Regions from separate parts of the Kitasatospora sp. NPDC038210 genome, predicted to be linked through region 2. Evidence: predicted binding sites of a transcription regulator. Region 2 holds the regulator's gene; the other holds the start of a gene.

Region 1 (3,178 bases), on a different contig from region 2:
GTCTCGTCCTTGGTGATGGTCACGCGGCGGGCGGTGCCCAGCACGTCCAGGCCGACCTGGTCGAGCTTGAGGCCGACCTCCTCGGAGATGACCGTGCCGCCGGTCAGGGTGGCCAGGTCGCCCAGGATCGCCTTGCGGCGGTCACCGAAGCCCGGGGCCTTGACGGCGACGGCGTTGAAGGTGCCGCGGATCTTGTTCACGACCAGGGTCGACAGCGCCTCGCCGTCGACGTCCTCGGCGATGATCAGCAGCGGCTTGGAGGCACCGCCCTGCAGGATCTTCTCCAGCAGCGGCAGCAGCTCCTGGATGGAGGAGATCTTGCCCTGGTTGATCAGGATGTACGGGTCCTCCAGGACCGCCTCCTGCCGCTCCGCGTCGGTGACGAAGTACGGCGACAGGTAGCCCTTGTCGAACTGCATGCCCTCGGTGAAGTCCAGCTCCACGCCGAAGGTGTTCGACTCCTCGACGGTGATGACACCGTCCTTGCCGACCTTGTCGATCGCCTCGGCGATCAGCTCGCCGACCTGGGTGTCCTGGGCGGAGAGGGACGCGACGGCGGCGACGTCGTCCTTGCCCTCGATCTCGCGGGCGACGGACAGCAGGTGCTCGGAGACGGCGGCGACGGCCTTGTCGATGCCCTTCTTCAGGGCGGCCGGGCCGGCACCGGCGGCGACGTTGCGCAGACCCTCGTTGACCAGGGCCTGGGCCAGCACGGTGGCGGTGGTGGTGCCGTCACCCGCGACGTCGTTGGTCTTGGTGGCGACCTCCTTGACGAGCTGCGCGCCAAGGTTCTCGTACGGGTCGTCCAGCTCGACCTCACGGGCGATGGTGACACCGTCGTTGGTGATGGTCGGGGCGCCGAACTTCTTGTCGATGACGACGTTGCGGCCCTTGGGGCCGATGGTCACCTTGACGGTGTCGGCCAGCTTGTTGACACCGCGCTCCAGCGAGCGGCGGGCGTCCTCGTCGAACTGCAGGATCTTCGCCATGTTCCCTATTCCCTCGGGGCTGCGGCCGGCCCACCGGCCGCCGAACTACGTGAACCAACAACCACGCCCCGGGCCCCTGTCACTTGGGACACGGATCCGGGGCGGGTCGGAACGACTTACTTCTCGATGATCGCGAGAACGTCGCGAGCGGAGAGGACCAGGTACTCCTCGCCCTGGTACTTCACCTCGGTGCCGCCGTACTTCGAGTACAGGACGATGTCACCGACGGCGACGTCGAGCGGCAGACGCTGGCCGTCCTCGAAGCGGCCCGGGCCGACGGCCAGGACGACGCCCTCCTGGGGCTTCTCCTTGGCGGTGTCCGGGATGACCAGGCCGGAGGCCGTGGTCGTCTCGGCGTCGAGCGGCTGGACCACGATGCGGTCCTCAAGCGGCTTGATGGCAACCTTGCTGCTGGTGGTCACGTCCGAGCTCCCCTTCGGAGATTACGGGGTTTTCTAACGGGTAGGGGCGAGCCTGCGGGTCTGCCGTCGCGGGGGTCAGACACACGTCTTCGCATTAGCACTCCCCCGGTGGGGAGTGCCAAGGACGACCATAGGCCCGTGTTAGCACTCAGTCAACCAGAGTGCCAACGGCGCGCCCGGACGGCCCCCGGCGAGGGATGAGTACCCGTACTCATGTGCGACCGCCGGCGCCCTCGGCACACTCGGGCCATGACCGACATCCCGGTGCGCCTCGGCCCGTCCGACGCGCAGGACGCCGTGCTCGCGGTGGCACTCCTGCCCGTACTGGCCGCCCTCCCGCTCGGCGCCTTCTGGCTGGGCGCCGCGGTGGCCGAAGCCTTCGGCTCCGACAGCGGCGGCTGCGTCGCCTACGGCGCGCTCTGCGCCCTGGTCATCGGCTGGGGCGTGCCGGTCGCCGTCGCCGTCCTCAGCGAACGGGCCGACTACCGGCTGCTGCCGATCTCCGCCGCGGTCGCCCCCGCCGCCCTGCCCGTCGTGCTCTGCCTGGCCGCCCTCGGATGAGCACGCCGCCGGCCGTCCGCGGGGCCCGAGCCGGGCTCCGCGCGCTCGCGCCCGCCCCGGGCACGGCGCCGCGCCGACCGGCGAGAATGACCCCGTGGACACCGAGAACCTCCAGCCCCTGCTGACCCCCGAGGGCCAGGCCCTGCTCGCCGAGCTGCGCGAGTTCACCCCCGAGGAGGAGCTCGCGCTGGCCACCCGGCTGCGGCGGGAGCACCCGGCGGAGCTGGTGTCGGCAGCCTTCGGGCAGGCGCGGCTGCGGCAGCGGGCGCGCGCGAAGTTCGGGACGGACGCCGACCTGATGTACTTCACGCCCAACGGGGTCGAGCAGTCCACCCGGCGCAGCGTGGCCGAGTGGCGGGCGCGACGGTTCGCCGAGCTGGGCGTACGGCGGCTGGCGGACCTGTGCTGCGGCATCGGCGGGGACGTGCTGGCGCTGGCCCGGGCGGGCATCGAGGTGCTGGCCGTCGACAAGGACCCGGCGGCCTGCGCCGCCACCGCCGCGAACGCCGCCGCGCTGGGCCTGGCCGAGCTGGTCGAGGTGCGCTGCGCGGACGTCGCCGAGGTGGACGTCACCGGCTACGACGCGGTGTTCACCGACCCGGCCCGACGGACCTCGCGCGGCCGGGTGTTCGACCCCGAGGCGTACGCCCCGCCGCTCTCCTGGGCGATCGAGGCCGGCCGGCGCACCCCGGTCGGGGCGCTGAAGGTCGCACCGGGCATCCCGCACGAGGCCGTCCCGGCGGACGCCGAGGCCGAGTGGGTCTCCGACCACGGCGACGTCAAGGAGGCGGTGCTCTGGTTCGGCACCAGGGCCGCGAGCCCGCACCGCGCCACCCTGCTGCCGCACGGCGACAGCCTCACCGGCGGCGACCTGCCCGACCCGCCGGCCGGCCCGGTCGGGCGCTACCTGTACGAGCCGGACGGCGCGGTGATCCGGGCGCACCTGGTGGCCGAGGTGGCCGAGCAGGTCGGCGGCCGGCTGATCGACCCGAAGATCGCCTACCTGACCTCGGACGAGCTGGTCGCCACCCCGTACGCGCACGCCTTCGAGCTCACCGACGTGATGCCCTTCCACATCAAGAAGCTGAAGGCGCTGCTGCGCGAGCGCGGGGTCGGCACGGTGGTGATCAAGAAGCGCGGGATGGCGATCACCCCGGAGGAGCTGCGCCGCCAGCTCAAGCCCTCCGGGCCGAACACCGTCACGGT
Region 2 (3,178 bases):
CAGACTTCCCACGGCGGTCCTCTCGTGTCGAACGGCGGGCGCGGGCTCAGCGGCCCAGCTGCTCGGTGATCTTCGCCAGCTGCGCCAGCCGCTTCTCCAACGACGGGTGGGTGGAGAACAGCTGCGTGGCGGCCTCCCGGGCGCTCAGCGCGGGGGCGAAGTAGAAGGCGTTGTACGGCTGAGCCTGGCGCAGGTCCTTGCTGGGGATGGCCGCGATCTGCCCCGTCACCTTGGTCAGGGCCGAGGCGAGCGCGCTGGGCCGGCCGGTGAGCTGCGCGGCGGCGCGGTCGGCCGCCAGCTCGCGGTAGCGGGACAGCAGCCGGGTGAGCAGGAAGCTGATCGCGTAGACGAGCATCGAGACCAGCGGGATGATCAGGGCCACGATGGCCGCGTTCTGGTCGTTGTTGTTGCGCCCGCCGCCCATGAACCCGCCGTACACGGCGATCCGGGTCATCGCGCCGGCGAGCACGCCGAGGAAGCCGGCGATCGTCATCACCGCGACGTCCCGGTGCGCGACGTGCGACAGCTCGTGCGCGAGGACGCCCTCCAGCTCCTCCGGCTCCAGCCGGCGCAGCAGGCCGGTGGTCACGCAGACCACCGCGTTCTGCGGGTTGCGGCCGGTGGCGAAGGCGTTGGGCATGTCGTTGTCGGCGACCGCCACGCGCGGTTTGGGCATGTCGGCCAGGGCGCAGAGCCGGTCGATCGTGCCGTGCAGTTGGGGGAACTCCTCCGGGGTCACCTGGTGGGCGCCCATGGCCCGTTCGGTGATCTTGTCGCTGAACCAGAACTGGGCCACGAACAGCCCGCCGGAGATCAGGACGATCAGCGGCCAGGCGCCGCGCAGCAGCGCGATCAGCAGGCCGGTGAAACCGACGTACAGCAGCCCGATCACGAACATCGTCGCGACCATGCGGCCGGTCAGGCCGCGGTCGGGCGCGAAACGGGTGTGCTGGCCCGAGCTCGACATCGCTTGCTCCTCCATTCGCCGTCGCTTCCGATGCTCCCACCCGGACGGCCCCGGGGCACCACCCGCGCGCCGGTGGCCCGTGAACGGGCGGGGCCCCGCGGGCCGTACCCGGAACTGCGGGCAGGATCACGCCGGTCGGGCCGTTCCTGCCGTAGGACCCGGGCCTTACACTGGCAGGTACGGTTTTGGCACTCGTGTGTTCAGAGTGCCAAGGCCGGGGCCTCCCGGAGCGGCCCGCTGCAGCACACAGGGACACACAGGGACACAGACGGACAACGTGCGAAGACGGAGGTGCGTGCCCCATGGCCGGTGAGGTCCGCCAGCTGGACGAACGCAAGCTCGCCGTGCTCCGCGCGATCGTGCAGGACTACGTGGGCACCGAGGAGCCGGTCGGCTCCAAGGCCCTGGTGGAGCGGCACAACCTCGGGGTCTCGCCGGCGACCGTCCGCAACGACATGGCGGCGCTGGAGGAGGAGGGCTACATCCACCAGCCGCACACCAGCGCCGGCCGCATCCCGACCGACAAGGGGTACCGCCTCTTCGTCGACAAGCTCGCCGAGATCAAGCCGATGAGCGCCCCCGAGCGCCGGGCGATCCGGCACTTCCTGGACGGCGCGGTCGACCTGGACGACGTGGTCGCGCGCACCGTGCGGCTGCTCGCCCAGCTGACCCGGCAGGTCGCGGTGGTGCAGTACCCGTCGCTGACGCGCTCGACCGTCCGGCACATCGAGCTGGTGGCGCTGGCCCCGGCCAAGGTGATGCTGGTGCTGATCACCAACACCGGTCGGGTCGAGCAGCGGATGGTCGACTGCCCGGGCACGGTCGGCGAGACCGTCCTGGCGGACCTGCGGACGGCGCTCAACGCCGGAGCCGCCGGCCGCCGCCTCCCGGAGGTCCCGGGCGTGCTGGAGGAGCTCCCGGCGATGTTCGAGCCGGCCGACCGGCCGACCGTCAGCACGGTCCTGGCGACCCTGTTCGAGACGCTCGCGGAACAGAACGAGGAGCGGATCATGCTGGCCGGCACGGCCAACCTGACCCGCTTCGGCCACGACTTCCCCCTCACCATCCAGCCGGTGCTGGAGGCCCTGGAGGAGCAGGTCATCCTGCTCCGCCTCCTGGGTGAGACCAACGACGCCGCGATGACGGTCCGGATCGGGCGGGAGAACGCCTACGAAGGGCTGAATTCCACTTCGGTCGTGTCCGTCGGTTACGGTTCGGGCGACGAGAGCGTGGCCAAACTGGGTGTGATCGGTCCGACCCGGATGGACTACCCGGGCACAATGGGGGCGGTGCGGGCGGTAGCGCGGTACGTGGGTCAGATCCTGGCCGAGTCGTAGCAAACGTCGCCGTTGGACGACCAACGGCGTCCAGTCGCAGCACTACTACAGGCGGAACAAGCGGAGCATTTGGTGGCCACGGACTACTACGCGGTACTCGGCGTCCGACGGGATGCGGGGCAGGACGAGATCAAGAAGGCGTTCCGGCGCCTGGCACGCGAACTGCACCCGGACGTCAACCCGGACCCGAAGACGCAGGAGCGGTTCAAGGAGATCAACGCCGCCTACGAGGTGCTCTCCGACCCGCAGAAGCGCCAGGTCTACGACCTCGGCGGCGACCCGCTGTCCCCGGGCGGCGGTGGCGGCGCGGGCGGCTTCGGCGCCGGCGCGGCGGGCTTCGGCTTCTCCGACATCATGGACGCCTTCTTCGGCGCCGCGGCCGGCCAGCGCGGCCCGCGCTCGCGCACCCGCCGCGGCCAGGACGCCATGATCCGGCTGGAGATCACCCTGGAGGAGGCCGCCTTCGGCACCACCAAGGAACTCCAGGTCGACACCGCCGTCACCTGCACCACCTGCAGCGGCGAGGGCGCGGCCCCCGGCACCACCGCGCAGACCTGTGACATGTGCCGCGGCAAGGGCGAGGTCTCCCAGGTCACCCGGTCCTTCCTGGGCCAGGTCATGACCTCCCGCCCCTGCCCGCAGTGCCAGGGCTTCGGCACCGTCGTGCCGACCCCGTGCCCGGAGTGCGCCGGCGACGGCCGGGTCCGCGCCCGCCGCACGCTGACCGTCAAGATCCCGGCCGGTGTCGACAACGGCACCCGGATCCAGCTCGCCGGCGAGGGCGAGGTCGGCCCCGGCGGCGGCCCGGCCGGCGACCTCTACGTCGAGATCGCCGAGACCACCCACGCCATCTTCCAGCGGCGCGGGGACGACC

What was found. The regulator HrcA, encoded in region 2, represses chaperone genes, less so after heat shock. The targets are predictions, from matches to a motif close to TTNGCACTCNGNNNNNCNGAGTGCNAA.
Region 1: groES (co-chaperone GroES) is a predicted target of HrcA. The motif match lies at 1,553-1,579, and genes of this name have one in related genera.

Annotation. Positions count from the first base shown of each region.
Region 1 is NZ_JBVJYK010000003.1:417,731-420,908, reverse strand. It holds gene groL (chaperonin GroEL) at 1-989, opposite strand, end outside; gene groES (co-chaperone GroES) at 1,106-1,411, opposite strand; gene ACZ7KX_RS08445 (hypothetical protein) at 1,661-1,972, shown strand; gene ACZ7KX_RS08440 (THUMP-like domain-containing protein) at 2,067-3,178, shown strand, end outside.
Region 2 is NZ_JBVJYK010000012.1:172,007-175,184, reverse strand. It holds gene pspAB (PspA-associated protein PspAB) at 1-12, opposite strand, end outside; gene htpX (zinc metalloprotease HtpX) at 47-967, opposite strand; gene hrcA (heat-inducible transcriptional repressor HrcA) at 1,270-2,304, shown strand; gene dnaJ (molecular chaperone DnaJ) at 2,377-3,178, shown strand, end outside.